DNA from 4 places in the Arthrobacter sp. 10N44_2 genome. Region 3 is predicted to be linked to each of the others. Evidence: riboswitches for the same ligand, from Rfam matches in the RefSeq annotation. Region 3 holds a riboswitch; each other region holds the start of a gene.
The links. Region 3 has a riboswitch for S-adenosylmethionine ahead of metX (homoserine O-acetyltransferase MetX). Riboswitches for the same ligand answer to the same signal wherever they lie in the genome.
Positions count from the first base shown of each region.

Region 1: another riboswitch for S-adenosylmethionine. It lies ahead of AC1DBX_RS05235 (aminotransferase class V-fold PLP-dependent enzyme); the one in region 3 lies ahead of metX (homoserine O-acetyltransferase MetX).
Region 2: another riboswitch for S-adenosylmethionine. It lies ahead of AC1DBX_RS08825 (DUF1737 domain-containing protein); the one in region 3 lies ahead of metX (homoserine O-acetyltransferase MetX).
Region 4: another riboswitch for S-adenosylmethionine. It lies ahead of AC1DBX_RS07310 (methionine ABC transporter ATP-binding protein); the one in region 3 lies ahead of metX (homoserine O-acetyltransferase MetX).

Region 1 covers NZ_JBFTHT010000003.1:153,039-160,548, forward strand. Annotated here, with positions in the region: gene AC1DBX_RS05210 (fluoride efflux transporter FluC) at 1-171, opposite strand, end outside; gene AC1DBX_RS05215 (fluoride efflux transporter FluC) at 171-620, opposite strand; gene AC1DBX_RS05220 (metal-dependent transcriptional regulator) at 621-1,334, opposite strand; gene AC1DBX_RS05225 (Nramp family divalent metal transporter) at 1,351-2,637, opposite strand; gene AC1DBX_RS05230 (class I SAM-dependent methyltransferase) at 2,805-3,599, opposite strand; gene AC1DBX_RS05235 (aminotransferase class V-fold PLP-dependent enzyme) at 3,680-5,119, opposite strand; SAM riboswitch class IV at 5,154-5,267, opposite strand; gene hisN (histidinol-phosphatase) at 5,345-6,175, opposite strand; gene rsgA (ribosome small subunit-dependent GTPase A) at 6,252-7,367, opposite strand; gene aroA (3-phosphoshikimate 1-carboxyvinyltransferase) at 7,351-7,510, opposite strand, start outside.
Region 2 covers NZ_JBFTHT010000006.1:87,832-95,341, reverse strand. Annotated here, with positions in the region: gene AC1DBX_RS08835 (aminodeoxychorismate lyase) at 1-848, shown strand, start outside; gene AC1DBX_RS08830 (ATP-grasp domain-containing protein) at 921-1,874, opposite strand; SAM riboswitch class IV at 2,193-2,306, shown strand; gene AC1DBX_RS08825 (DUF1737 domain-containing protein) at 2,334-2,642, shown strand; gene AC1DBX_RS08820 (rhodanese-like domain-containing protein) at 2,639-3,058, shown strand; gene AC1DBX_RS08815 (O-succinylhomoserine sulfhydrylase) at 3,059-4,267, shown strand; gene AC1DBX_RS08810 (IS481 family transposase) at 4,395-5,387, shown strand; gene AC1DBX_RS08805 (glutamate--cysteine ligase 2) at 5,423-6,607, opposite strand; gene AC1DBX_RS08800 (UDP-N-acetylglucosamine 1-carboxyvinyltransferase) at 6,659-7,510, opposite strand, start outside.
Region 3 covers NZ_JBFTHT010000016.1:38,239-45,748, forward strand. Annotated here, with positions in the region: gene AC1DBX_RS15945 (amidohydrolase family protein) at 1-35, shown strand, start outside; gene AC1DBX_RS15950 (histidine phosphatase family protein) at 99-779, opposite strand; gene AC1DBX_RS15955 (CPBP family intramembrane glutamic endopeptidase) at 880-1,647, shown strand; gene AC1DBX_RS15960 (VOC family protein) at 1,759-2,397, opposite strand; SAM riboswitch class IV at 2,567-2,682, shown strand; gene AC1DBX_RS15965 (bifunctional o-acetylhomoserine/o-acetylserine sulfhydrylase) at 2,744-4,060, shown strand; SAM riboswitch class IV at 4,244-4,359, shown strand; gene metX (homoserine O-acetyltransferase MetX) at 4,371-5,510, shown strand; gene AC1DBX_RS15975 (MFS transporter) at 5,677-7,059, shown strand; gene AC1DBX_RS15980 (LysR family transcriptional regulator) at 7,199-7,510, opposite strand, start outside.
Region 4 covers NZ_JBFTHT010000004.1:282,323-289,832, forward strand. Annotated here, with positions in the region: gene AC1DBX_RS07300 (LLM class flavin-dependent oxidoreductase) at 1-1,408, opposite strand, end outside; gene AC1DBX_RS07305 (methionine ABC transporter permease) at 1,455-2,120, opposite strand; gene AC1DBX_RS07310 (methionine ABC transporter ATP-binding protein) at 2,113-2,922, opposite strand; SAM riboswitch class I at 3,062-3,152, opposite strand; gene AC1DBX_RS07315 (CoA-binding protein) at 3,250-3,675, opposite strand; gene acs (acetate--CoA ligase) at 3,983-6,208, shown strand; gene sfnG (dimethylsulfone monooxygenase SfnG) at 6,219-7,427, shown strand; gene AC1DBX_RS07330 (O-acetylhomoserine aminocarboxypropyltransferase/cysteine synthase family protein) at 7,427-7,510, shown strand, end outside.

The DNA.
Region 1 (7,510 bases), on a different contig from region 3:
GCCGGTCAGGCCGACGGACCAACCGATGATGAAGGATCCGGCGACGTTGACCGTGAACGTCGCCCAGGGCAAGTGCGGTCGGGAGCCCTGATGGTGCGCAAACCAGGAGTCGACGGCGAACCGCAGGAGTGCTCCCGCCACCCCGCACGCCCCGACCACGAGCGCGGTCATCATTGGGCACCGCCGCGGAGGTCTGCAATCGCCTTGCCGGTTTTCCAGCCGGCCGCCGCCGCCCCGAGGCCCAGGACGAGCGAGAGCCCGAGGTAGGCCAGCCACGTGGCATGGAAGCCGCCGCGGATCTGCTGGTCAATGGCGATCACCAGCGCCGAAAAGGTGGTGAAGGAACCCAGGAGGCCGGGGCCGATGCCGGCCCGCAGCCAGAAAGCCGTCTGCGGCCGCGCGATCCAGAGGGTGGTCAGGGTGGCCAGAACGAAACTCCCCGAGACATTGATCGCCAACGTGGTCCACGGCACCGCGCCGGCGCTTTCGGGAAAAATCAGGCCGGCGCCGAAACGCAGCTCGGTTCCGATCAGCCCGCCGACGGCGACGGCGGACCAGGCCTTCCACCCCGGCACGCCGGGGCGCGGCACGGCCCGGCGCTCGTCCAGCACACCTTTCACTCAGCTCTCCGTGACGCTGCAGCCGGCGTGCCCGGCATCGCTGTGGACCCAGAGGGCCGAGGCGACCTCGTCGGCGAAATCGAATTCGCGCGGTGCCGCGGCGGAACCGATCCGCACTACCATGGGGCCACCGAAGGGACGCCGGCCCACCACCTCCACTTCGGCGTCGAGGTCGATGTCCTCTGCGGCGAGATAGCGCAGGAGCTCCGGGTTCTCGTCGCTGATCCGGGTGATCCGGCCGGTGTGGCCGTCGTCGAGTTCGCTCAGGCGGTGGGCGGCGGGCATCAGCACCGAGCCGTCGGCTGCCGGAATGGGATCGCCGTGCGGGTCCCGGGTGGGGTTCCCCAGCTTGGCCGCCATGCGTTCAATAAAGGTGTCCGAGACGGCGTGTTCCAGGAGTTCGGCTTCGTCATGGACCTCGTCCCAGCGGTACCCCAGCTCGCGGACGAGGAAAGTCTCGATCAGCCGGTGCCGCCGGACCATGGACAGGGCGAGCCGGACGCCATCGCTGGTGAGCGTGACGGCGCTGTAGGGCTTGTGGTCCACGAGGCCCTGGTCCTTGAGCTTGCGGACCATTTCCGAAACCGAGGAGTTGGCGACGCCCAGGCGCTGCGCCAGCTGCGTGGAGGTGATGGGCTTGCGCTGCCACTCGGTGAACGAATAGATGACCTTGACGTAGTCCTCGATCGAGGAGGAGGGCGTACTGGTCTTCACAGACCTAAGCCTACCGTCAGCTGCTTCCGGAGAAAGTGAGCCACAGCAGCACCAGGTTGAGAGCCACTACGAGCACCACGCTGATGATGGCGGCGACTCGGAGGGCCGGGCCGTCGGCGAACCGGCCCATCAGGGCTTTGTTGCTGGTCAGCACCACCAGCGGGACCAGGACAAAGGGAATCCCGAAGCTGAGGACCACCTGGCTCAGGACGAGCGCCCAAGTGGGGTCGAAGCCCACCGCCAGCAGCACGACGGCGGGGATGAGGGTCACGACGCGCCGGGCCATGACGGGGATCCGGATCTTGAGCAGGCCCTGCATGATGGTGCCGCCGGCATAGCAGCCCACCGAGGTCGATGCCAGGCCGGAGGCGAGCAGCCCGACCGCGAAGATCACGCCGACGATCGGGCCGAGATTGGCGGTGATGGCGGCGTGCGCGCCCTCGATCGTGTCCGTGCCTTCTTCGCCGCCGAGGGTGGAGGCGGCCAGGAGCAGCATGCCGATGTTGACCAGTCCGGCGATCGCGAGGGCGGCCACGACGTCGAACCGAGTGGCCCGGACCAGGCGCGCGATGGCCGCCGGGGGAACATGCAGGTGTTCGTCCGGCCGGTGCCGGTCCCGTGACAGGGCCGAGTGGACGTAGATGGCGTGCGGCATGACGGTGGCCCCGAGCATGCTGGCGGCCAACAGGACGGTGTCCGGGCCCTGGAAACCGGGCATCAGCCCGGCCAGGGCGGCCCCCGGATCGGGCGGGCTGATGAACAGCCCGGCCAGGAAGCCGACTGTGATGATGCCGAGCAGGAACATGATGATGAATTCGAACGGCCGCTGTTTCTGCCGGGCCTGGACCGCGAGCAGGAGCATCGACACGGCGCCGACAATCACGGCGCCAAGGGGGAGGGGCAGGCCGAAAAGCAGGTACAGGGCGATTGCGCCGCCCACCACCTCCGCGAGATCGGTGGCGGCGGCGACAACTTCGGCCTGCACCCAGAAGGCGCGGCGCCAGAACGGCTTGAGCCGTTCACCAAGGATTTCGGGAAGGCTCTTGCCCGTGACGATCCCGAGCTTGGCGGACTGGTACTGGACGAGGACGGCCATGACGTTGGCGGCCACGAGGACCCACACCAGCAGATAGCCGTACTGCGCTCCGGCGGTCAGGTTGGCGGCCACGTTTCCGGGGTCCACGTAGGCGATCGACGCCACGAAGGCCGGTCCCAACAGGCCGATCAGCGCCCTCCGGGCCCCCGGGTGTTTGTAAGTGGGGGCGTCCTGCGCCGGTTGCCCGTGTCCCGTTAGCTCCAGCACTGCCAGCTCCTGTGATTGGCGCGTCGGCGTTGACGCGATGATCGGCGCCGGCCGGAAAACAGCCGGTGTCAAAGTTTCGTGTGCCTATAAGAATTTATTAGGCATACCGAAACAATAAGCCCGGCGGGCGCTGCGTGCAATCCGGGGGAATCCGGGGTGAGCGTGCATCAGGCCCGGAAGGCCCGCCACGTCTGGGTCAGGTAGGGCAGCCGGAGCACCTCGCCCGGCATGTGTCCCAGGTGCTCGTGCAGGTACCAGACGAGGTTGGCGGTGACCTTGGCCCGGGTGGAGTCCGATGCCGCGAGATAGTAGCTGCGGGACTTGGCCAGCTCCTGGATGTCCTCCGTCGTGACGGAATCCTCCCAGCGCGTCAGGTGGCTCTCCAGCCCGGTGAACTCGGGGCCCACGGCCGGACGGAAGTGTGGTTTGTGGACGTCCCCGGCGTGCATGATCCGGGAGAGCCGGTGCACCCAGGGCACGCTGGTGTCCAGCTGGTTCCAGATCAGACCCAGCACGCCGTGCGGCCGCAGGATCCGGGCAATCTCGGCGCTTGCCAGGCCGGGGTCGCACCAGTGCCACGCCTGGGCGACCGTGACCAGGTCAAAGGACTCCGGCTCGAGACCGGTGTCCTCGGCGCTGCCCTCGATGGCGGTGACGTCCGGCAGGGTCCGGCGCAACTGCCCGAGCATGTCGGCAGAGGGGTCCACGGCCACCGTGCCCAGTCCGCGTTCCGCCAAAAGGGAGGTGAACTTCCCGGTGCCCGCGCCAATGTCCGCGGCGTCCCTGGCTCCCGCCGGGACCAGCCAGTCGGCTGACTCCTGCGGATAGCCGGGGCGGACGCGCTCGTAGTGCTCCCCGCCGTCCTGGAAGCTTTGTCCGAGTTCCTGGCGCCGCTCGCTGTGCAGTTTCGGTCCGCTGTGCGGCTTGACTCCGCTGTGGAGCCTGGGGCCGGCACTTGCCACGTGCGATCTCCTTCGGGAAGGTCCTGCTGGTTTCAGATACCTTTCGAATTTACCGCACCCGCGCCGGGCCCCGATCCTGCCTAGTCGAGGGTGCAGGGCGCAGCGCCGGCGGTGCCCGGGGTGTTCGGCGCCCAGTGGGGATAGCTGCGGGTATCGTTGGCCGGCACCCAGCGGCCGGCGTCCACCACGTAATCCCAGCCGAGTCCGTTCTGCCGCAGCTGCTGCAGGCCGGCCAGCAGGCGTTCGGCGTCCTCCAGCCGTGAGCCGAGGCCGAAGCTGGCCCGCAGGGAGCCGGCGGGCAGGCCGAGCCGCTTGAGCAGCGGGTGGGCGCAGAAGCGGCCGTCGCGCAGGCCAATGCCGTGTTCGGCCGACAGGTAGGCGGCCACCAGTCCGGCGTCGTAGCCTTCCACGGAAAAGTTCACGACGCCGATCGTGCCGGTGTCCGGCTGATCGCCTCCAGTGGAAGAAGCGGAGGAAGAATCGGAAGCCGAATCGGCAAAGATCCGGTGCACGGTTACTCCCTCGATGCCCTGGAGGCCCTCGACGAGGAAGGACCGGATGGCGTCCTCGTGGGCCTGCCACTGCTCCGGGTCCAGGGCCGCAATGACCTGGGTGGCGCGGGCGAGGGCCGCCGCGCCGAGGACGTTCGGCGAGCCGCCCTCGTGCCGGGCAGGTCCCGTGGTCCAGCTGACGGAGTCGAGCCGGGCATCGCGGACCGCGCCGCCGCCGGCCAGGTGCGGGGTGCCGGCGTCGAGCCAGTCCGTCCGCCCCACCAGCACGCCGGCGCCGAACGGGGCGTACAGCTTGTGTCCCGAGAAGGCGAGGTAATCGACGTCGTCCGCGGCGATATTGATCCGCCGGTGCGGGGCGAGCTGCGCGGCGTCGACAACGATCCTGGCGCCGTATTCGTGCGCCAGTGCGGCCAGGGTCCGGATCGGGAGGATCTCTCCGGTGACGTTGGAGGCGCCGGTGACGGCCAACAGGCTGACGCCGCCGCGGGCGAGTTCGTCGCGCAGGCGGTCCACGGTGGCCGCGAGGGTGGCGGCGGCCACGACGCTGCGGTGCGGGACATTCTGCCAGGGCAGGAGGTTGGCGTGGTGTTCGATGTCGAGGTAGAGGACCTCGCCCGCGGGCCGCCCGTCGCGCAGCGGCAGGCAGCCGGCCAGCAGGTTCAGGGAATCGGTGGTGTTGCGCGTGAAGATCACGGAATCGCCGGGCCGGCCGCCCACGAAGTCCCGCACGATGTCCCGGGCGTTCTCGTAGACGGAGGTGCTGATCTGTGATGCGTAGCCGGCGCCGCGGTGCACGCTTGCGTAGTACGGCAGGATTTCGTTCAGGTAGGCCGAGACCACGGACAGGGCCGGGGCGGAGGCGCCGTAGTCGAGGTTGGCGTAGCGCGCGTGGCCGCCGGTGATCAGCGGGGCCTGGATTTCGGCCCCGGTGACGGCTGCCAGCGGGCGGGCCGCGAGGGCAAGCCGTGCATGGAATTCAGGGGCAACGGGGAAAATGGCAGTTGTCATGGGACCTCACTCGAACAGGACCCCACACCGTGGGAATCCGCGCTTGCCGGGTCCGTTCCGGACCGGCCAGGTCGTCACCCGGGGCACCCCACCGCGACTGGAGGGTTGCCGGCCAGCAAACCGGGGTTTAGCGCTGGCACTCGTGACCTGCATCGAGCGTAGGACATCGGCGCAGCCGGGGAAAAGGCGGCCGCCGATTGTGAAGCGGAATATTACGGGCGCGGATCAGTTGTTCGGGTGGGCCTGAAAGAGGTCGTCGAGTCCGGGGTTGAGCCGCTTGAGGACTTCCGAGTGCAGGATCGAATTGGTGGCCAGGGCGTTGCCGCCGAAGGGGCCGTCCTCGCCTTCGAGCGAGGTGAAGCGGCCGCCGGCCTCGGTCACGATCGGCACCAGGGCGGCCATGTCGTAGAGATTCAGCTCGGGTTCGCAGGCGATGTCCACGGCGCCCTCGGCCACGAGGCAGTACGACCAGAAGTCACCGTAGGCGCGGGTCCGCCACACTTCCTCGGTCAGGCCCAGGAACTCATCCAGGTTCCCGCGTTCCTTCCAGCCGCCAAGGCTGGAGTAGGACAGCGAGGCGTCCTCGAGATTGGAGACGTTGGATACCTTCAACCGTGTGGCGGCGGCGAGCGAGCGGCCCGTGTAGGCGCCTGCACCCTTGGCGGCCCACCAGCGCTTGCCCAGTGCCGGCGCGCTGACGACGCCGACCACCGGCTCGCCCTCATCGACGAGGGCGATCAGGGTGGCCCAGACCGGGACGCCGCGGACAAAGTTCTTCGTGCCGTCGATCGGGTCGATGATCCACCGGCGGGAACCGTGGCCCGAGCTGCCGAACTCTTCGCCCAGGACCGCGTCACGCGGACGTGACCGGGAGAGCTGGCCGCGGATGGCCTCTTCCGCGGACTTGTCGGCATCGGTGACGGGTGTGAGGTCGGGCTTCGTCTCGATCCGAAGGTCGAGCGCCTTGAAGCGGCTCATGGTCTGGGAATCGACCGAATCTGCCAGTACATGGGCAAGGCGCAGGTCATCGTTATAGCTCGAAGCGGGTTGGCTCATGGTTCCAAACTACCGTCAAACCGGGCCGCCGGGCGGGAGGCCGCGGCTCGGCGCCGCCGCCCCGCTGCCGGTCCGGCTAGGAGACGGTGCCCAGTTCCTTGGTTTCCTGCGCTTCCATCCGCGGGTCCGTGCCCAGCAGCCGGCGCAGGGACGCGAGCCTGGCCGGTCCCGAGGGCCCCGCGTGCCCGGCCGCAACCCACTTGTCGACGCCGCAGTTGACGGCGGTGGAGTCATGCTTGCAGCCGCGTTCGCAATCATCGGTGCCCGGTTCCAGGTCCGGGAAGGAACGCAGGATCCGGTCCGGGTCCACGTGGGCCAGGCCGAAGGACCGGATGCCGGGGGTATCGATGATCCAGCTGCCGGCAGGGGCATCGTTGACTTTGAGCGCCAGTGCGGAGGAGGACGTGTGGCGGCCGCGGCCGGTTACCGCGTTCACGCCTCCCGTGGCCCGCTCGGCCCCGGTCAGGGCGTTGACCATGGTGGACTTGCCGACGCCGGAATGGCCCAGCATCACGGTGACCTTGCCGTCGAGGTAGTCGCGCAGCTGGGATACCGCGTCCTTGTCGAGCCGGGCGGAGAGCCCGTCGTCGGAGCGGGCGTCGATGCCGGAAGCGGCGGAGTCGGCGGTCTTGGAGATGATGACGGGGAAGTCGAGGTGCTGGTAGTTGGACAGCAGCTCGGCGGGATCCTTGACGTCGGCCTTGGTGACGAGCAGCAGCGGCTCAATGCCGGCGTCGTACGCGGCCACCAGCGCGCGGTCGATGAAACCGGTCCGCGGCTCGGGGTTGGCAGCGGCGACCACCACCACCAGCTGGTCGGCGTTGGCCACGACGGCACGTTCGATCGGGTCCGTGTCGTCGGCGCTGCGGCGCAGCAGCGTCTTGCGGTCCTGGATCCTGACCAGCCGCGCCAGAGTGTCGGGCTCGCCGGTGACATCCCCGACCAGGGAGACGAAGTCGCCGGCAACCACCGGGTTGCGGCGCAGTTCCCGGGCCCGGGCCGCGATGATCTTGCGTTCGTCCGCGGTCCCCTCGCCGACGACGGCGGTGTAGCGGCCGCGGTCAACGGTGATGATGCGTCCGGTGACGGCGTCGTCGTAGCTGGGCCGGTCCTTGGTGCGGGGCCGTGTGCCCTTCTTGTTCGGCCGGATCCGGACGTCGGACTCGTCCCAGGAATCAGTGCTGCGTGCCACCGGCGGTGTCCTCATCTGCGGCGGGTCCTTGGGCCAGCATCGCTTCCCAGAGTTGCGGGAAATCGGGCATGGTCTTGGCCGTGGTTGCGATGTCCTCGACTTCCACGCCGGCTACGGCAAGGCCGAGGATGGCGCCGGCGGTT
Region 2 (7,510 bases), on a different contig from region 3:
CCACCCGCGGCGACGGCGTTTTCGAATCCCTCCTGGCCGTCGGCGGCCGGCCCCGCAAGATCCAGGCGCACCTGACCCGGCTGGCCGGCTCTGCCCGGCTTCTGGAGCTGGACATCCCCGCCGAGGACGCATGGCGGCGGGCGGTGGAAACCGCCATCCGCGAGTTCCGGCGGCAGGAACCCGCCGCGGCTGCAACGGGCGGCGCGGAGCAGGACGAGGTGGTGGTGAAGCTGATTGTCACCCGCGGGCCGGAGGGCGCGGCTGCCCCCACGTGCTGGGTCCAGGCCTCCGCCCCGGCGGCCGCGGGACGGCGGCAGCGCGAGACCGGGATCGACGTCATCCTGCTCGACCGCGGCTACGACAGTGAAGTCGGCGAGCGCGCCCCGTGGCTCCTGCTCGGCGCCAAGACCCTTTCCTACGCCGTGAACATGGCGGCGCTGCGCTACGCCCACCGGCAGGGCGCCGACGACGTCATCTTCACGTCCGCGGACGGCAGGGTGCTCGAAGGTCCGACGTCGACCGTTCTGCTGGCCCACCTGGAAACCTCGGACGACGGCGCCGGCGGCGTCCGCACCATCCGGCGGCTCATCACTCCCCAGCTGGACAGCGGCATCCTGCCCGGCACATCACAGGGCGCCTTGTTCACCGCCGCCAAGGCCGCCGGCTGGGAGCTGGGCTACGGCCCGCTGGAGCCGAAGGACCTGCTGGACGCCGACGCGGTCTGGCTGATCTCCAGCATCCGGCTCCTGGCCCCGGTCAACCACATCGACGGGCAGGAAATCGGCACCCCGGAACTCCGGCGCCAACTCACGGCCGAACTCAACGCCCTCTTCGCGACCATCGAATAGCAACGCGGGGTCAGTTACGGCCCATCGCATGTCCTCGGATGGGCCGTAAGTGACCCCGCGTTGGTGTTGCGCTCACCCCAGGGCGTCCGCGGGCACTGCCGGGCACAGGCGGAACGAGGCCGGGTTGAACGCCGGGAGCATGAACGTTGCGAGCACGGCGTCGAGCATTTCCGGGGCCCAGGTGCTGTTCTCCCCCAGGGTCGCGCAGACACCCAGCACCACGGGCGTTCCGTCGGTGCGGCGGCGGATCTGGACCTGGACCGGCCCGGTCAGCCCAAGCGTGCGGACGGCGGCCAGACCCAGCTTGCGCACATCCCCGGCCTGGTTCGCCGGCACCCTGCGGCTGACCTCGTCGCTGCCGGCGCGTCCATACGGAGTCCTGGTCTTCTCGAGGACCACCGCCACCGGCGCCATCGCGTTGCGTGCCGGGGTGCCGAACACCAGGCACACATAGTCGGCGCCCGGGATAAATTCCTGGACCAGTTGCCCCGCCGGCATGTTCTTCCAGCTAACGGAGTCGGTTCCGGCCAGCAGGTGGATCCCATGGGAGCCTTTGAAGACCCGCGGCTTGACCACCACGGGGCCGCTGAGGCCGGCGAGGGAAGCCGGCGCGGCGGCGAGGTCGCCCGGAACCGCGAACCTGGGCACCGGGATGCCGGCGGCTTGCAGCGCCCAGGTGGTGAATAGGTGGTCGTTGGCGAGGGCCACCGCGGCGGGGTCGGTCACGATGATCCGCACGTCCTGGGCGAATCCGGCGCGGGCCGCGGCCAGGACCGGGAGTTCCACGGTGAGGGTCGGAATGATGACGTTGATGGCTTCGCGGTCCACCACCCGGCGCAGGTCCAGGACCATGTCCGGGTTCGTCGCCGGCAGGAGCCTGACCGCGGCGGCGGGAGCCTCCCCGGCCTGGCGGGTGTCGGCACGGGCGTCGGAGCCGAGGTACGGGAGGCCCCGGGCTTCGAGCTGGGCCGCGACGGCCCGTCCGGCGGCGCTTGTAATCCCGGTAACGAGTATGCGCGGGCCCACGATTGCTCCATTCCGCCGTCACCGGCCGGACCGCGGCTGCGGCTCCGACCGTTCCAGCCACCGATTCCCAGACAGCTTGTTGATGGACAGACGAGTCGATTCCGGGACTGCTTGATTCACACATTGCTCGAATCACCTGCAGCTCCGGACGACTCGTCGGGCCTAATCCCCCCAGTAAACGGCGAAACGTCCCGGCAGACACGAGTGGGCTGTACCCGAAACTGGAGCCCGCCACTACTCGCCCGGGGCGCGGTCCGGTTACGGAACATGACGACGGCGGCGGTGCGGGCCGGCGTCGCAGGTGTTACGTTTTTGGGGAGTAATGAGAACCGGTGCCAAGCCCTGACTGGCCGGTCGGCAACCCTCCCTTTCGCGGCGGGGTGCCTCAGGTGAATACTCGGCATTCGAGAATTCGAGCTGCAAGCGTGAAAGAGGAGATCCGTCGTGCCCGACACGTCAATACCCACAACAGCCGCACCCGGCACAGCACCCGGCACAGCATCCGGGGGCGAGGAGAGGCTGGCCTACCGCCTGTTCACCGGGGCGGATGACCGCGCCTTTTGCGAGCGGGTGTCAGCCGCCCTGGCCGAGGGCTACGTGCTGCATGGAAGCCCCGCCGCCAGCTTCAACGGAAGCACCGTGATCGTGGCGCAGGCGCTGGTCCTGCCGGCCGCGATTGCCAGTGCGGACGCCGCCGTGGCCAATGCGGTTGATGAGCTCGACGCCGACGAATTTGGCGCCGACGGGGCCTTCGCGGGCCACGCATGAGCTACGCCGGAGACCTCAGCCCGCAGGAGGCGTGGGCCAAGCTGGAGGCCGGAGCCATCCTGGTGGATGTCCGGACCGAGGGCGAATGGGCCCACATCGGCATCCCGGACACCGCGGCCGCGGGCGAGAGCCGCAACGATCCGCTCTTCATCCAGTGGAACCTCGCCGGCGGCACGCCGAACCCGCACTTCGTGGAACAGCTAAGGCAGCAGGCGCCGGAGGACACCGCCGTCGAACTGGTGTTCCTTTGCCGTTCCGGGGCCCGGTCGATCGCGGCTGCGACGGCCGCGACGGCCGCCGGCTACACCTCGTACAACGTCCTTGAGGGCTTCGAAGGCGAGACCGACCGCTTTGGCGAACGCACCGTCAATGGCTGGAAGAACCGCGGCCTGCCCACCAACCTCGGAAAGATCTAAGTGACTTTCAATCCCGACGCCGCCGGCTGGGCGGCCGACACCCAGGCCGTCCGTGGCGGCCTTGACCGCACCGGCTTCCAGGAAACCACCGAGCCGATCTTCCTCAATTCAGGATTCGTCTACGAGTCCGCGGCCGCCGCCGAGCGCGCCTTCACCGGTGAGGACGAGCGCTTCGTCTACTCCCGCTACGGCAACCCCTCCGTCGCCACCTTCCAGGAGCGGCTCCGGCTGCTCGAGGGAACGGAGGCGTGTTTCGCGACGGCGTCCGGCATGTCCGCCGTCTTCACCGCCCTGGGCGCGCTGTTGGCGGCCGGCGACCGGGTGGTCGCGGCCCGCTCGCTGTTCGGCTCGTGCTTCGTGATCCTCAACGAAATCCTGCCGCGCTGGGGTGTCGAGACGGTCTTCGTGGACGGCCCGGACCTGGAGCAGTGGAAATCCGCGCTGTCCGAGCCGACCACGGCGGTGTTCTTCGAGTCGCCGTCGAACCCGATGCAGGAAATCGTGGACATCGCCGCCGTGAGCAAACTGGCGCACGCGGCCGGCGCCACGGTGGTGGTTGACAACGTCTTCGCCACCCCGCTGCTCCAGCGCTGCGGCGACCTCGGCGCGGACGTGGTGGTCTACTCCGGCACCAAGCACATCGACGGCCAGGGCCGCGTCCTGGGCGGGGCGATCCTGGGCACCAAGGAATTCATCGACGGGCCCGTCAAGCAGCTCATGCGGCACACCGGTCCGGCGCTTTCGGCGTTCAACGCCTGGGTGCTCACCAAGGGCCTGGAGACCATGGCCCTGCGCGTCAACCATTCCTCGGCCTCCGCGCTGCGGCTGGCCGAATGGCTCGAGGGACAGCCCGCGGTCGGCTGGGTAAAGTACCCGCTGCTGCCGTCCCACCCGCAGTACCCGCTCGCAGTGCAGCAGATGAAGGCCGGCGGGACCGTGCTCACCCTGGAGCTGCAGCCCTCCCCCGGGCGCACGGCGAAGCAGGCCGCGTTCGCACTCCTGGACGCGCTGCGGATCATCGACATCTCCAACAACCTGGGCGATGCCAAGACGCTCATCACGCACCCGGCCACCACCACGCACCGCGCGATGGGCCCGGAAGGCCGCGCGGCGATCGGGCTCAGCGACGGCGTGGTCCGGCTGTCGGTGGGCCTGGAGGATGTGGAGGACCTGATCCGCGACCTCGGCCAGGCGCTCAAGCAGGTCTAGGTGTACTGCCCAGGGACGTTGGTTCGGTGAATGTGATGACTCGCTGGAGTCGTTGACCTAAAGGTGAGGACCTCCGGTTGCACAGTGGAGTTGCTTAGACAACCGCTGCAGCGACCAGGAGGTCCTCGTGTCCCACGCTAATGCCGCTTTGACTCCACGCCAACGTTTGCGCGTCGCGCGTCTGGTCGTAGATCACGGCTGGCCGGTGTCCCGGGCTGCCGAGCAGTTCAATTGCTCCTGGCCCACGGCCAAACGGTGGGCGGCCCGCTACGCCGCGATGGGTCAGGACGGCATGGCCGACAGGTCCTCGCGCCCGCACCGGGTGGCGAACCGGACGCCGCAGCAGCTGGTGCGCAAGGTCGTGCATCTGCGCTGGAAGCAGCGTCTGGGCCCGGTCGCGATCGGCGCGAAGCTGGCCATGCCGGCCTCGACCGTGCACGCGGTTCTGGTCCGGTGCCGGCTGAACCGGCTGCATCACGTGGACAAGCGCACCGGGGAGGTCATCCGCCGCTACGAGCATGAGACTCCTGGAGCGATGATCCACGTCGATGTGAAGAAGCTAGGGAACATCCCCGACGGCGGCGGTTGGCGCTACGTCGGCCGGCAACAAGGCGGCATGAACCGGGCAGGAACCCCGGACAAACCGCGCAGCAGACATCGTGGCCCGCTGATCGGCATCGCCTACGTGCACACCGTCATCGACGACCACTCACGGGTCGCCTACGCCGAGATCCACAGCGACGAAACAGCAGCCACCGCAGTCGAAGTGCTCAGGCGGGCCGTGTCCTGGTTTGCCGCCCGCGGCGTCACCGTCGAGCGGGTCCTCTCCGACAACGGCTCAGCCTACAAATCCCACCTCTGGCGGGACACCTGCCGGGAGCTGAACATCAAGGCGAAGAAGACCCGCCCCTACCGGCCGCAGACCAACGGCAAGATCGAACGCTTCCACCGCACCCTCGCCGACGGATGGGCCTTCAAGCGCTTCTACGCCACGGAATCAGCCCGCAGAAACGCCCTCCCGGCATGGCTGCACCACTACAATCACCATAGGCCCCACACCGCAATCGGAGGCCAGCCGCCCATCAGCCGCTTAACCAACCTCCCTGGGCAGTACATCTAGGGCATCCCGCACCCGCAAGTGTTGCGGGCTCCCGGTCAGGCCGGGCGCAACCGGCCCAGGGCCGAACGATTGTCTGCCGGCCCCTCGGCGACGGGCCCCTCGGTGGTCAGTTCGATGGCCCGCTCGACGACGGCGGGCAGGCCGCCGGCCCGGAACGGGCCGCGCTGCAGCTGCGAACCGGTGCCCTCTGCCAGAATCCGCTCGACGCCCTCGCGCGCCAGTTCCAGCTCGCCCTGTTCCTCAAGCACCGGGGCCACGAAGTCCACGAGCGCCCTGACCACGTCCGCGGCCGGGGCCGGGGTGAAGGTTCCGAAGTCCAGGAGCTCCCCGCGCAGTCCGCAATTGCTGGCCTGCCACGCGGCCATCCGCAGCAGCAGCGTGGGCACCGGGGCGGGATCGACGCCGTCGTCCCATTCCCGCGCGGCCGACTCCACGAGGGCGCGCACCAGTACGGCAATCAGGGCAGCATCCTCGGCCCGCAGGCAGACATCCGCGACCCGGATCTCCACGGTGGGATGCTGCCGGGCCAGCCGCGCGTCGAAATAGACCATCCCCTCATCCATCAGGACGCCGCTTTCGACCAGCCGGGTGACCACGCGGCGGTAGACGGGCAGGCTGCCGAAGATCATCGTGGGACCCGAGCCCGGCCAGCGGTTCCAGGCCTGGGTGCGGTAGCTTTCGAATCCGGTCTCGGCCCCGTTCCAGTAGGGGGAATTCGCGCTGAGTGCTATCAGCACGGCCAGCTTGTCGCGGATCCGGTCCATTACCGCCACGCCCTCCTCCGGAGACTCCACAAAGGTGTGGACGTGGAGGCCGCAGGTCAGCTGGTTCCGGACGGTGAGCCCGAAGCGCTGCTGCATGGTCATATAGCGCGGATTCGGCGTCAGGTGGGTGGCTGAGCCTTGGGGCGACGTGGCCAGGGCCGCGACCCGGCCGCCGTGCGCCCGGGCGGCCTGGTCCGCAAGGGACCGGCCACGCCTGAGCTGCCGGAGCAGTTCCGTGTATTCCAGGCACGGATGCGTCTGGGTCTCGATCTGTTCGAGCTTGAGCTCGTAGCTGAAGTCGGCGCCTTCGTGGACCGGTTTCTGTGCCGGGAGAACCCTGGCGGCTTCCTGTTGCGGCGGCACCAGACTCGGCAGCATGAGGTCAGCGAGGGCAAGCAGCATCCCCGATTCGGGGTCCACTATCAGCAGTTCTTCCTCCACGCCGAAGGTGCGCATGAATCTATTGTGCGTCAGGATCCGCCGAAACGCCCCACACCAACGCGGGGCTCAGTCCTGGAAATACTCGATCTTCGCCCCGATGGTGTTCAGCCGCTCAGCCAGGTCCTCATAGCCGCGTTCAATGACATAGATGTTCCGCAGCTCCGAGACGCCACGGGCCGCCAGCATGGCCAGCAGCAGGCAGGCGGCGGGGCGGAGGGCAGGCGGGCAGCCCACCTCGGCCGCTCGCCACTTGCTGGGCCCGTTGACGTAAATGCGGTGCGGATCGAGCAGCTGGACCTGGGCGCCGAGCTTGTTGAGCTCGGTCAGGTAGATGGCCCGGTTCTCGTAGACCCAGTCATGGATCATTGTCTGGCCGTGGGCGTTGGCGGCGATCACCGCGAAGAAGGGCAGGTTGTCGATGTTCAGCCCGGGGAAGGGCATGGGGTGGATCTTGTCCTCCGGCGCCCGCAGCTCCGAAGGCTTGGTGGTGACGTCCACCAGGCGGGTGCGGCCGTTGCGGGCAAAGTACTCCCCGGAAACCTCGAGCCGCTGGCCCATCTGCTCGAGCGTGGCGAGTTCGATTTCCATGAACTCGATCGGGACGCGGCGGATGGTGACTTCCGAGTTCGTCACGATGCCGGCGGTGATGAGGCTCATCGCCTCGATGGGGTCCTCGGACGGGAAGTATTCGATGTCGGCGTCGATCGACGGGCGGCCGGTGATCTTCAGCGTGGTGGTGCCAACCCCGGCGATGTCCACGCCGAGCATCTGCAGGTAGAAGCACAGGTCCTGCACCATGTAGTTCGGGCTGGCATTGCGGATGATGGTGGTGCCACGGCGGTGGGCTGCGGCCATGATGGCATTCTCGGTGACGGTGTCGCCGCGTTCGCTGAGCACGAAGGAGCGGTCGTGACCGTC
Region 3 (7,510 bases):
TGTGGCGCGCCGGTGTGGCGCAGCCGGTCCGTTAGCCAGCCGGTCCGTTAGCGAGCCGGTCCGCTGACCCGGCTGGCTCCGGCCCCGGACGGGCCGCCCTAGAACATCATGGGCGGTGCGTCGAGGACGGTCTCGTCCACGCGCCTCTTCTCCCACTGCGTGAAGGGCTTGTCGAGCTCGTACTTGCCGTGCGAGGTGCGCAGCAGGGTGCGGACCTCGGCGTTCTCGGGGTTGTTCAGGGACTCGAAATATTCCACCGACCAGTGGAACCAGCGCATGCAGAACAGCCGCATGGTCAATCCGTGCGTCACAAACAGCGCGTTCGGGGCATAGCCGGGCCGGGACCAGTGCCGGTGCAGGGTTTCCATGAAGGAAGAAATCCTGTCATACACATCGGAACCGGACTCGCCCTCGCGGAAGCGGTAGAAGAAGTGCCCGTAGGCGTTGCGGAGCTCCTTCTGGTCCTCGATGTCGCCGGCGATCTGAAAGTTGGCCCAGTCCTGTTCGCGCAGGCGCGGTTCCTCGATCACCCGCTCCACGAGCGGGCCGAGATTCAGCGCCTCGAGGGTCTGGTAGGCGCGCAGGTAAGGGGAGACGTAGACGCACACCGGGCGGCCGTCCAGCTGGCGCCGGACCTCGTCCCCGGCCGCGGTGGCCTGCTCCAGGCCCAGCGCGGTCAACGGGATCCGGTAGTCCGGAACACGGTTGTAGATCGAGGTGTCGGCATTGGCGGCAGACTGGCCGTGCCGGATCATGATGATTTTCCGGGGCGCACTCATAATCCCCAAGCATAGGGCTCCTAAAAAGCCGGGGGTGCCGGCGCGGCCGGCACCATGCGGGCACCAGCAAACTATCGGCAAGTGCAGGCAAGATAGAACCATGTTGGTTCCCTCCCGCCGTCGGCTGCGGTTCGAAGTGTTGATTGTCCTGGGGTTGTCACTCGGGCAGTCCGCGATCTACTCCCTGGTGCAGTTGCTGGACAAGATGACCACGGCGCCGCTGGCCCAGGGGACATCCACCCTGAATCGCTCACAGAGCGCACGCGAATACTTCGACCTCACCTACCAGTTGCTGGACATCATCTTCGCCCTGGTCCCGGTGGCCCTCGTGATCTATTTCCTCACCGAACACTGGCCGGCCGGTGAGCGCGGAACCTCGGCGTTCCGAAGGATCGGCTTCGACTTCGCCCGGCCCGGCAAGGACCTCCTGCAGGGTCTCGGACTCGCCGCGCTCATCGGCATTCCGTCCCTGGGGCTCTACGCCGCCGGCCGGGCGCTGGGGATCACGACGGCGATCATCCCCAGCGCCCTGGACGCATACTGGTGGACCGTGCCGGTGCTGGTCCTGTCCGCGATCCGGCACGCGGTGGTCGAGGAAGTGATTGTGGTGGCGTACCTGCTGGACCGGCTCGGGAAACTGGGCTGGAGCGTGCCGGCGGCCATCGCCGCCAGCGCCCTGCTCCGCGGCAGCTATCACCTGTACCAGGGGTTCGGGCCGTTCATCGGCAACGCGGTGATGGGCGTCGTCTTCGCGCTGGTCTACACGCGGACCAAACGGGTGATGCCGCTGGTGATCGCCCACGCCATCCTGGACACCGTGGCGTTCGTGGGGTTCAGCCTGTTCGGCAAGGCAGTGGGCCTGGGCTGAGTTCCCCGCGTTGCTTTTAGGAGCAGGCCTTAAATGATCTCGGCCGCCGTCTCCTAGGTGACATCGTTGGCACCTAAGAGATGGCGGCCGAAGCGTGGGGCGGGTGGAGCGTTAGATCGTGACCGCTCCGGAGGCGGTCTCGAAGGTGACAGAGAGGATGCCGGGAGTACCGTGCGGCGCGATCCAGTTCACGGCGACGTCTTCCAGCGGCTTTTCAACCGGTTCGCCCAGCCACTCCGTGACGCGCTCGGCCGAACCGGCAATGGTCAGTGCGGACATCTTGACATCGCTCGCGTAGGCGTTGGACGGGTGCAACTCCGGGTCACCCTCCCACTTGAGCATGTATGGCACCTGCGGGTCGGCGATGAGCCCCAGGATGCCGATCTGCTTCCAGACCAGTTCGCGGCCGTCGGGAAACTTCCGGTTGCCGTTGACGGCGGCGCGGCCGAGCCGCTCCTCGAACGGGGCCAGGTCGTCAACCTCGACGCACCAGCCCATCCAGCCGCCGCCGGCCTCGGAGCGTGCCCGGACGGCCTGGCCGAACGGGGCCTTGTCGGAAGCCGGGTGGTTCAGGACCTCCACGACTTCCAGGTACTTGTGTCCCGCGAGCGGGATAATCATGTTGCGTGTCCCGAAACGGGGGTGCACTCCACCCTTCACGGCTTCAACGCCGAGGGCAGACGCAATACGTTCAGTGGTGGCTGCCAAGCCATCGTGTTCACAGGCGTAAGAGACGTGATCCATGCGCATGCCATCATCTTGGCACTTTGTGATGGACCTCTCAGCTTAGGCTCCCCTAACCGTCATGGGACGTCCTGGGGCGCGGAACGCGGCGCCCCGGATGCTCCGTCACGGCGGCCGTCTTCATCTTCGTCACAAAGCTATCCAGGGCTCCGCCGCCATTCCTACACTGAAGTCAGGTCATGAGTGCCAGCGCACAGCCCCGGCTTGCTGGCCGGCAACCCTCGTATCGCGGTGGGGTGCCCCGGGTGAAGACCTGGCCGTCCGGCGCCCGCCGGAGGGCAAGCGCGGCGCCTGTTCCGGTTCGGGCCGAAAGCCCAGGCCGGTGCTGTGCCCAGTGACTCGAGGAGCACCAATGTCCAACGCCTGGTCCTTTGAAACCCGCCAGATCCACGCCGGCCAGGAGCCGGACAGCGCCACGGGCGCGCGTTCCCTGCCTATCTACCAGACGACGTCGTTCGTGTTCCCCAGCGCCGAAAGCGCCGCGAACCGCTTTGCGCTCGCCGAGCTCGCGCCCATCTACACCCGGATCGGCAACCCGACCCAGGACGCCGTCGAACAGCGCGTCGCCAGCCTGGAAGGCGGTCTCGCGGCGCTGCTGCTCAGCTCCGGCCAGGCCGCCGAGACGTTCGCCATCCTCAATATCGCCGAGGCCGGGGACCATGTGGTGGCCAGCCCGAGCCTCTATGGCGGAACCTACAACCTGCTCGCGCACACGCTGAAGAAGTTCGGCATCTCCGTGACCTTCGTGGCGGACCCGGACAACCTGGACCAGTGGCGGGATGCCGTCCAGCCCAACACCAAGCTGTTCTTCGGCGAAGTGGTCTCCAACCCCCGCCAGGACGTCCTGGACATCGAGGGCGTCTCCCGCGTGGCGCACGAGGCCGGCGTGCCGCTGGTGGTCGACAACACGCTCTCCACCCCCTACCTGATCCGGCCGATCGAGTGGGGCGCGGACATCGTGGTCCATTCCGCCACCAAGTACCTCGGCGGGCACGGCGCCGCGATCGCCGGCGTGATCGTGGACTCCGGCAACTTCGACTTTGGGAAGGACCCGGAGCGGTTCCCCGGCTTCAACACCCCGGACCCCACCTACAACGGCCTGGTCTACGCCCGCGACCTCGGAGCCGACGGCGCGCTGGGCGCGAATCTCTCCTACATCCTCAAGGCCCGGGTCCAGCTCCTGCGCGACCTCGGCTCCGCGGTGTCCCCGTTCAACGCCTTCCTCATCGCCCAGGGCATCGAAACGCTGAGCCTGCGCGTCGAGCGCCACGTGGCCAACGCCACGAAGGTGGCGCACTGGCTGGAGGGGCGGAACGACGTCGAATCGGTCGCCTACGCCGGGCTGCCGTCCAGCCCCTGGTACGAGCGCGGCCGCAAGTACGGGCCCAAGGGGACCGGCGCCGTCGTGGCGTTCAACATTGCAGGGGGAGCGGAGGCCGGCAAGCGGTTCGTCGATGCCCTCGAACTGCACTCGCACGTCGCGAACATCGGCGATGTCCGGTCGCTGGTGATCCATCCGGCGTCGACCACCCACAGCCAGCTCTCGCCCGAACAGCAGGTGATCGCCGGGGTGAACCCCGGGCTGGTGCGGCTTTCGGTGGGGCTGGAGCACATTGACGACATCCTCGCGGACCTCGACGCCGGATTCCGCGCGGCCAAGTCCGCCTAGGCCGAAGCCCACGCCGAATTTCCCCACCTTTACGGGCATGACACCGGGAATCGCCGGCACTCCTGGGCGACCCGCCAGTCACGGCTGTCAAAGGTGGGGAGTCTGCGGTGCTGACGGGTCCGGCTGTCACATGGAAGTCATAATCTTCGTCATTTCCGCACCCCGTTTCGTAGACTCGTACCAGGTCATGAGTGCCAGCGACAGCCCCGGCTTGCTGGCCGGCAACCCTCCTTTTGCGGCGGGGTGCCCCGGGTGAAGACCTGGCCTGCCGGTCAGCTGACGGCGGGCAAGCGCGAAGATAGGTCCTCACATGACGATTGCCGTCACCCGCACGGGTGTTCCCGAAACCAAACCATCCCGGACCCCTGACGGGACCGTCCAGTTCGTCAGGATCGGTGATCTGCAGCTCGAATCCGGGACTCCGTTGCCGGATGTGGTGCTCGCCTACGAGACGTGGGGGACCCTGAACGCGGACGCCTCCAACGCCGTGCTCATTGAACACGCCCTGACCGGCGACACACACGTGACCCGCGGCGAGAGCGGGGAGCCCGGCTGGTGGGAACAGCTCGCCGGACCCGGGGCTCCCGTGGACACGGACAAGTATTTCGTCGTTTCGATCAACATCCTGGGCGGCTGCTACGGATCCACCGGGCCTTCCACCCCGGCCCCCGACGGGCGCCCTTGGGGATCGCGGTTCCCGCTGGTCACCCTGCGGGACACCGCCGCCGCCGAGGCGCGGCTGGCCGATGCCCTGGGCATCGGCAGCTGGTACGCGGTGCTGGGCGGCTCGCTCGGCGGCGCGCGCGCCCTTGAATGGGCCGTCACGTTTCCCGGCCGGGTCCGGCGCTGCGCCGTGATTTCCGTCGGCGCCAGCAGCACCGCCGAACAGATTGCCTTCGCGCAGGCCCAGACGCTGGCCATCCGCCAGGACCCCCACTTCAAGGGCGGGGACTACTACGGCGGCCCGGAACCCGAAGCAGGGCTCGCCCTCGCCCGGCGCATCGCGCACATCACCTACCGCTCAGCGGCCGAACTGGACGGCCGGTTTGGCCGCAACGCCCAGGAGTCCGAGACGCCCCTGGAAGCCGGATCGCTGGCCGGACGCGGGCGCTACCAGGTGGAAAGCTACCTGGACCACCAGGGCAGCAAACTGGCCCGGCGTTTCGACGCGAACAGCTACATCGCGATCACCGAAGCCCTCATGAGCCACGATGTGTGCCGGGGGCGCGGAAGCCTCGGGGAGGCACTGGCTCCGGCCACCGCCGAGTTCCTGGTGGCGGCCGTGGACTCGGACCGCCTGTATTTCCCGGCCCAGTCCCGTCAACTGGCAGAGGCCCTGCCGGGCGGCCCGGAACTGCACATCATTGAAGCGCCGATCGGCCACGACGGCTTCCTGACCGAAATCGGCCAGCTCAGCGGGCAGCTTCGGGGGACCTTCTTCGGCCACTAGGCCGGCCCGCTTGTGCATTTTTGCAGATGCGCTCTGCACTAATGGCCGTTGAGGCTCAGGGCGGGAGCGTCCATACTCATGGGGAATGACGCCATGTGCCCTACATCACGGGCGTCCTCAGTCCAATGGTCCGCAGGGTGTCGAAGGCGACACCGAAGGAGTTCACATGAGCACGGAAAACGCCGCGACAACGCGCGCAGACGAGCCGGACGTCAAAACGTCCGGACTGAAGAAGGTAGTAACGGCCTCCATGGCCGGCACGGTGGTGGAGTGGTATGAATTCTTCCTCTACGCCTCCGCCGCCACGCTGGTCTTCGGCAAGACGTTCTTCCCCAATTCGGGCACCGAACTCGACGGCATTATCGCCGCGTTCCTGACCTACGCCGTCGGATTCGTCGCCCGCCCGATCGGCGGCATCGTCTTCGGCCACTTCGGCGACAAGTTCGGCCGCAAGCAGCTGCTCCAGGTCAGCATCCTCCTGGTGGGCGTTTCCACCTTCCTGATGGGCTGCCTGCCCACCTTCGCGCAGATCGGCTACTGGGCCCCGGCACTGCTGGTCTTCCTGCGCTTCGCCCAGGGCTTCGCCGTCGGCGGCGAATGGGGCGGCGCCGTCCTCCTCGTCGCCGAGCACAGCCCCAGCAAGTCCCGCGGGTTCTGGGCCAGCTGGCCCCAGTCCGCCGTTCCGCTCGGCAACCTGCTCGCCACCGCCGTGCTGTTCACGCTGTCCTCCGTGCTGTCCTCCGCCGACTTCCTCAGCTGGGGCTGGCGCGTCGCCTTCTGGCTCTCCGCCGTGATCGTGCTGGTCGGCTACTACATCCGCACCAAGGTCCAGGACGCCCCCATCTTCCTGGAGGCCCAAAAGGAAGTCGAGGTTGAGAACAAGGGCTACGGCGTGGCCGAAGTATTCCGCCGCTACCCGCGCGGCGTCTTCACCGCGATGGGCCTGCGCTTCGCCGAGAACATCCTCTACTACCTCGTGGTCACGTTCTCGATCACGTACCTGAAGGTCGTCGTCCAGACGGACACCTCGCGGATCCTGCTGCTGCTGCTCGTGGCGCACCTCGTCCACTTCGCCGTGATTCCGATGGTCGGCAGGCTCTCGGACAACGTCGGCCGCAAGCCCGTCTACATGGCCGGCGCCATCCTCGGCGGCACGTGGGGCTTCTTCGCCTTCCCGATGATGGATACCAAGAACGACTTCATCATCCTCGCTGCGATCACCATCGGCCTGCTGTTCCACTCCCTGATGTACGCCGGCCAGCCGGCGCTCATGGCCGAAATGTTCCCGACCCGGATGCGCTACTCCGGTGTCTCGCTGGGCTACCAGGTCACCTCGATTGTGGCCGGTTCGCTGGCTCCGATCATCGCCGTCGCGCTCCTGAGCCAGTACAAGTCCTCGGTCCCGGTCGCCATCTACCTCCTCGGCGCCTGTGTGGTCACTTTGGTTGCGGTGTTCTTCCTGAAGGAAACCCGCGGCATTTCTCTCCGCGACGTCGACGCCGCCGACGCCCGTGGCACCGCCGACCTCCTCGCCGCCAGCAAGCGGTAATCCTCACCGGCCTCACCAGACCCGGTGGGGGCAGACTGCCCGGATCCGCGCACCGCGCGGACCCGGGCAGTCTGCGTTAACGCGGCAGGTCAACGCGGCAGGCTAACGCCGCAGGCACCAGTCCGGCTGCGCTGGCGCCTCAGGCGGACAGCACATCCTGCCGCTCCCGGATTTCGCCGCGAATCGCCTCCAGCACGGCACGGACCGGGGCCGAACGCAGCGCCTCGGGCCGGGCCACAGCCCAGATGGGCAGCTGGCGCTGGAAGTCGTCCGGCAGGACGGGCAGAAATTCCGGCCGGCCCGCCACGAGGAAATTGGGGAGCAGGCCTATCCCGGCGCCCCGCCGGACGGCCTCCAGCTGGGCGAAGACGCTTGTGGCCTGGAAGCTGGACCGCGGCACCGGCAGCTGCGTTGAACGGTGGCCCAGCTCGGCGACCTGGAGCGCCGATTC
Region 4 (7,510 bases), on a different contig from region 3:
CGGCCGCCGCGGAGAAATCGGTGAAGGCTCCCCGGAAGGCCGCCGCGGGATGGCGTCCGTTGAGCCGCGGCCCGGCGCCGAAGAGCTTCTCGCGCAGGGTTCCCGGCGCGTAGCCGGTCTGGGCGAGGCCGCGGCTGCGCAGTTCCGGCAGCACACCGTCGATGAAGTCGGTGTAGGAGCCGGGGATGGTCTGGTTGATGATGTTGATGCCGTCGATTCCGGCGTCCTGCCACTGCTCGAGACGGTCGGCAATCTGGTCCGGCGTTCCCACCACCCGGTTGGCCCGGCTGCGGTAGAGCGCAATGTCGCGGAGGGTGGGGTTGCCGCCGCGGACGGAGGCGCGGATAGCCGTGAGATGTCCCTGGCTGCCTTCCGTTTCAAGGTCCCCGAGCGGGGTGTCCAGCGGCAGGCCGCCGAGGTCGACGCCGAACCCGCCGCCCACGTGGGCCAGCAGGGCCTCAATGTCCAGGCTGTCCTCGAGCTCGTCGGCTTTGCGGTTCGCCTCGGCTTCGGTGCCGCCCACCACGAAGTGCATGCCCTGGAGGAACTTCACGTCATCCGGATGGCGGCCGGCGGCAACGGCCTGTTCCCGGACGGCCGCGGTGTACTTCGCGGCCACCTCGGTGCTCGGCGCGAGGGTGAAGGTGGCCTCGGCGTTGGCGGCGCAGAACTGCTGGCCGCGGCCGGAGCTCCCGGCCTGGAAAAGCACCGGGGTGCGTTGCGGCGAAGGGGCCGCGAGGTGGGGTCCGTCGATCGAGTACCGGGGCCCGCGGTGGTAGATCTTGCTGACTTTCTCCGGGTCCGCGTGGACCCCGGTCGCCTTGTCCCGGAGCAGCGCGTCGTCTTCCCAGGATCCTTCCCACAATTTGTAGGCGGCCTCGACGTATTCGTCCGCCCAGTCGTAGCGTTCGTCATGCTTGGTCAGCTCGGTGGCGTTGAAGTTCCGGTGCGCGTTTTCCAGCACGCTGGTGACGATGTTCCAGGCCACGCGGCCGCCGCTGATGTGGTCCAGCGTGGACATTTGCCGGGCGAACTGGAACGGATGGCTTTGAATCACCGACGACGTCGCGGCCAGCCCGATCTCCCGCGTTCCCGTGGCGAGCGCGGACAGCAGGATGAGGGGGTCGTTGGACGGCACCTGCAGGCCCTTTTTCAGCAGCGATGCCCACCCGCCGTCGTAGTCGCCGTAGAGACCGACGACGTCGGCGAAGAAGATCGCGTCAAACTTGGCGCCTTCGAGCTGGCGGGCCAGGTCGATCCAGAGCTGGAGTTCGTTGAACCGGTGCTGCTGGGCTTCCGGGCGCCGCCACTGGCCGCCCATGATGTGGCTGGACGTGTTCATCACGAAGGCGCTGATCAGCAGGCGCGGGCGGGGTCCGTCGAAACGGGTACTGGGCGTTGAAGTCATGGGGTGCTTTCCGCTGTGGGAGGTGGGACGAGGGTGCTGCCGGCGCTCAGAGGCGCTTGTCCAGGCGCCGGGCAACATAGGATCCGCCCAGCTGAACGATGGTGACCAGCAGGATCATCAGGACAATGGCGGTGATCATGAGCGGCGTTTCGTAGCGGTAATAGCCGTACCGGATGGCGAAGTCGCCGATTCCGCCGCCGCCCACCAGTCCGGCCATCGCCGAGTAGGAGATGAAGCTGACGGTCATGATGGTGATGGAGCTGACGAGTCCGGGCTTCGCCTCCACAATCAGGACGTCCCGGACGATCTGGGACCGGCTGGCGCCCATGGACCGTGCCGCTTCGACCACTCCGCCGCCGAGCTGGCTCAGGTTCTGTTCCACGAAGCGGGCGAAATACGGAATGGCGTTGAGGGTCAGCGGGACAATGACGGCGGCCGTGCCGATGGTCGTGCCGACAATGAACCTGGTCACGGGAATGATCGCGATCAGCAGGATCAGGAACGGGAACGAGCGGAGCAGGTTGACCAGCCCGTCCAGGACCCGGTGCAGCTTTGGCCTGTGCTTGAGCCCGTTGGGACCGATGGTGTAGAGCTGGACACCCAGCGGTGTCCCGAGCAGCACCGCCAGCGGGATGGCCACCAGCAGCATGGTGAGGGTCTGTCCCATGGCGACGCCGATTTCGGGCAGGACTTCCAGGATGCGGTCAAACATTGATCAGGCCCTCCGACGCGGCTGTGGTGTGGGTGCCCCTCCCGGAGCGGTCCAGCTGGATCTCATCGGAGACCAGGTAGCGGCCGATCGACGTCGCCGGGTGGAAACCGGGGCGCTGGAGTTCGGCGAGGTCGAACTGCTCCACCACCCGGCCTTCTTCCATGACCGCGACGCTGTCCGCGATGGCCTTGATGACATTCATCTCGTGGGTGACCACCACGATTGTGATGCCGAATTCGGCGTTGACGTCGGCCAGGTATTGCAGGACCGATGACGTCGTCCGGGGATCCACGGCCGACGTCGGCTCGTCGCAGAGCAGCACTTTGGGCCCGGTGGCGAGGGCGCGGGCGATCGCCACCCGCTGTTTCTGGCCCCCGGAGAGTTTGGCCGGATACGTTCCCGCTTTGTCGGCGAGGTCCACGATTTCCAGGGTTTCGGCGGCCCGCCGCCGGCGTTCCGCCTTCCCGACGCCGGCGAACTTCAGGGACAGCTCCACATTTTCCTGGGCCGTGAGGTTGTTGAGGAGATTGAAGTGCTGGAAAATCATGCCGATGTCATGCCGCTTGGTCCGGAGCTCGGCGTCGGACAGGGTCACCAGGTCCACGCCGTCCACCAGGACGCGGCCCGACGTCGGGCGCTCGAGGAGGTTGATGTTGCGCAGCAGCGTGGATTTGCCGGCGCCGGAGAACCCGATGATGCCCTGGATGGTGCCCCGCCTGATGTGCAGGCTGACGTCATCGACGGCCGTGAAAGGTCCCGCGGCCGAAGCGAATGACGTGCTGACGTTCTGGATCTCGATCACAGGCCCCCACCTGCTCGGGGCCGCGGCGCTGCCGCTGTCTGCGTGTTCATGATTTCCTCCGGGCTCGCCCGAGGAAAGCCCTGGGTCCTGGCTTCCGGGCAGCGCTGAGCGAAGCCGGGGAGCCTCAGAACACAGTGGTTCTCCATCGGTCCTGGCGGTAGCACCGTCCTCAAAGGAGGGGGTTGCTGCGGCGTCACGGAGCCAGATCTCTCAGCCGCTCGGGATGGTTACGAGTCCATCTCACACGGCAGGAGGCCGGATACAGAAAAAGCCGGTCACATTTTGTAACCGACTCTTCCCGATCTGTTGATCGTCATTCCCGGGCCGTTAGATGCCCACGCGCCAGCCTTCGCGGGCGGGGCACGCGTTCACGACGACGTCCAGCCCGGCGGCCTTGGCCCGGTCCGTCGCGGCGTCGTCGAAGACGCCCAGCTGCAGCCAGACGGCCTTGGCGCCTACTGCGATGGCCTCGTCTATGACTGCGCCCACCCTGTGGGAGTTGACGAAGCAGTCCACGACGTCGATCGGGTGCTTCTCCGCCGGGATGTCAGACAGGGAACGGTACCCCTTCTCGCCGTGGACATCGTCGCCCGGAAGGTTGACCGGAATGATGGTCATGCCCATCCGGTCCCGGACATAGAGGGAGACCTCATACGCCGAGCGCCATTCGTTGGTGGTGAGGCCGACCACCGCCCACGTGCCTTTGGTTCGCATGAGGCGGTCAATGACTGCCGGATCGTTAACATGGGCCATGCATCAACCTTACTCCTGCGACCTTTCCGGGCAATTGTCGAATAAATGAATGATTTGGGCAGGACCCACGCCGGGTGAACGAATATTACGGCGCTCCCGGACGCCGATTTTGCGGAATCGTGCATCTGAAGTTCTAGTAGGTAGTGACCATCCCGAGCGGCCGAGAGACCTGGATCGATGACGCCGCAGCAACCCCTCGGTGACGTGAGACGACCATTCCCACGCAACCGCTCCGCCCTCCTTCGGTGAAATTCGAGGGAGCCGGAGCAACCAAGGGTGCTACTGCCAGGACCGATGGAGTGCAGCAATGACCCCTGAGAATTCTTCCGCCCTGCCCACCTTTGCCCGGACTGCGTCCGAGGCATTCCCACAAACCACTTCGGACGCGACGGCGAACGAAGCAGGGCTGCGTGACGCGCCCGGCTCCTCTCGCGGCTCTTCGGGATGGTCCCTGAACGAGTCCACGGACGGCGCAGTGCACGGCGTCCCCGCCGATGGGCCGGCGCGTCACCGCAGCACCACCTTCGGAAACCACCTTCCCCGGCACGGCGGCGCCGCGACCGCGGGAACTGTCCAGGCAGAGACGGTTGCGTTCTGGGAAACCCAGGCTCTCCGCCTCGACTGGGCGGACCTGCCCGGCGGCGCGACGGAGCAAACCAAGCCCTGGCACACCGCGCACCGCCGGATCCCGGCCGACGTCGAGGCCGGCACCGGACCTCAGATCACCTGGTTCGAAGGGGGCAGGCTCAATGTCGCCTACAACTGCGTCGACCGCCACGTAGCGGCGGGGCGCGGAGACAAGGTGGCCCTGCACTTTGAGGGCGAGCCCGGCGACCGCCGTGCCGTCACCTACGCCGGACTCCAGCGCGAGGTCTCCAAAGCCGCCAATGCCCTCCTGGATCTCGGTATCACCAAGGGCGACCGGGTGGTCATCTACCTCCCCGTCATCCCCGAAACCGTGATCATCACCCTCGCAGTGGCCCGGATCGGTGCCATCCATTCCCTGGTCTTCGGCGGATTCTCCGCCGAGGCCCTGAAGTTCCGGGTGGAGGACACCGGCGCCAAGCTCCTGGTCACCACCGACGGCCAGTTCCGCCGCGGCACCGCCGTGCCGGTCAAGGACAACGCGGACGCCGCCGTCTCCGGCGACAACGCCATCGAACACGTCCTGGTGGTCAACCGGACCACTCCCGCGGACGAACTGGACACCGTTCCGATGACCGCCGGCCGCGATGTGTGGTGGCACGACGCCGTCGGCACCGCCTCCGAGACTCACGAAGCCGAGGCGTTCGACGCCGAGACGCCGCTGTTCATCATGTACACCTCCGGCACCACCGGCAAGCCCAAGGGCCTGGTCCACACCTCCGGCGGCTACCTCACACAGGCGTCATGGAGCTTCGAGCACCTGTTCAGCAACCCCGACCCCGGGCTGCGGGAGGAGGACGTGCACTGGTGCACGGCCGACCTCGCCTGGGTCACCGCGCACACCTATGAGCTCTACGGCCCGCTCTCCAACGGCGCCACGCAGGTCATCTTCGAGGGCACGCCCAACACCCCGCACCCGGGCCGGCACTTTGAGATCATCGAACGCTACGCGGTCACGCAGTATTACACCGCGCCCACCCTGGTCCGCTCCCTCATGGGCTGGTTCCCGGACGGCGTCCCGGACACGTACGACCTCTCCTCTATCCGTCTTCTCGGCACGGTAGGCGAGGCCATCAACCCCGAGGCCTGGCGCTGGTTCCGGACCAACATCGGCGCCGGCACCGCCCCCGTGGTGGACACGTGGTGGCAGTCCGAAACCGGCGCCACCATCCTCTCCCCGGCACCGACGGACGCCGCGTTCAAGCCCGGCTGCGCGGCCCGCCCGCTGCCCGGCGTCAGCACGCGCATCGTGGACGACGCCGGCAACACGGTGCCGCCCGGCGTCCAGGGTTTCATCGTGGTGGACTCCCCCGGCCCGGCGATCGCCCGGACGGTCTGGGGCAACCCGCGCCGCTACTTCGATTCGTACTGGCGCCAATACGCCGAGCAGGGCTGGTTCCTCGCCGGTGACGGCGCCAAGTATGACGACGACGGCGACATCTGGATCCTCGGGCGGGTGGACGACACCCTCAACGTCTCCGGACACCTGCTCTCCACCATCGAGGTCGAATCGGCGCTCGTCGCCCACCCGGACGTGGTGGAGGCCGGCGTCTGCCCGGTCGCGGACGCAAAGACCGGCCACGCGATCGTCGCGTTCGTGGTGCTGAAGGATTCGGCGGCCGCCCCCGACATCCAGGGTGTGCTGAAGGCGCACGTCGCGAAGCAGATCGGCCCGATCGCCAAGCCGCGGGACGTCGTCGTCGTTCCCGACGTGCCGAAAACCCGCAGCGGCAAGATCATGCGCCGGCTGCTGACCCAGCTGTTCGAAGGCACAACGCTCGGCGACACCACCTCGCTGCAGAACGAACCATCCATCGCGGGCATCCAGGATGTGCTGCGCGACCGCGCCGCGGAATTCCTGGCAGCAGCAAGCCCCACCCGGAAGTAAAGGAACACCCATGACTGAGATCAGCAACGTCGCCCGTCTTTCCGAACCGCTCAAGTTCGCCTACTGGGTCCCCAACGTCTCCGGCGGCCTGGTGGTGTCCACCATCGAACAGCGCACCGGCTGGGACTTCGAATACAACAAGAAGCTGGCCAGGATCGCGGAGAACTCCGGCTTCGAATACGCCCTGACCCAGACCCGGTACGCCGCCTCCTACGGTGCGGACAAGCAGCACGAGGCCACCTCGTTCAGCCTGGCGCTGCTGGCCGCCACCGAGCGCCTCAAGGTGATCTCCGCCGTCCATCCGGGCATGTGGCACCCCGGCGTGCTGGCGAAGTACATCATCACCGCGGACCACATCTCCAACGGCCGCGCCGCCGTGAACATCGTCTCCGGCTGGCTCAAGGACGAATTCACCAACTTCGGCCTCGAATGGCTCGAACACGACGAGCGCTACGTCCGCACCGAGGAATTCATCAAGGTCCTCCGCGGGCTCTGGACCGAGCAGGACTACAGCCAGTCCGGCAAGTACTACAACATCACCGACTTCACCCTGAACCCGGCACCGGTGGACGTGCCGGGCCGGGCGCACCCGGAGATCTTCTTCGGCGGCAACTCCACGGCCGCGCAGGCCACCGCCGGCCGGGTGGCTGACTGGTACTTCTCCAACGGCAAGGACCTCGACGGGTTCAAGGAGAACATCGCCGGCGTCGTGGCGGCGTCAGGTGCCGCCGGTCGCGGCACGGAAGGTGCGCTCCCCTCTCCCAAGTTTGGCCTCAACGGCTTCGTGATCGCCCGGGATTCCGAGAAGGAAGCCCGCGACACGCTCCGCGAGATCGTCGAGAAGGCGCACAAGCCCGCCGTCGAGGGGTTCCGCGCCGCCGTCCAGGAAGCCGGGGCGGCCACCAAGGACGGCAAGGGCATGTGGGCCGACTCGAGCTTCGAGGACCTGGTCCAGTACAACGACGGCTTCAAGACCCAGCTGATCGGCACCCCGGAACAGATCGCCGAGCGGATCGTGGAGTACAAGAAGATCGGCGTGAACCTGTTCCTGACCGGCTACCTCCACTTCCAGGAGGAAGTCGCCGCGTTCGGCCAGGACATCCTGCCGATCGTCCGCGAACTCGAGGCCGACCTCGCCCGCAAGAACGGCACCGAACTGGACCTGTCCCGGACCCCGGCGGCAAACGCCGGCACTACCAGCAAGCTGGTGAACGCGTAATGGCTGACCGCAAGTTCGGATTCCGCACCCGCGCGCTGCACGCCGGCGGCACCCCCGACGCCGAGCACGGCGCCCGCGCCGTG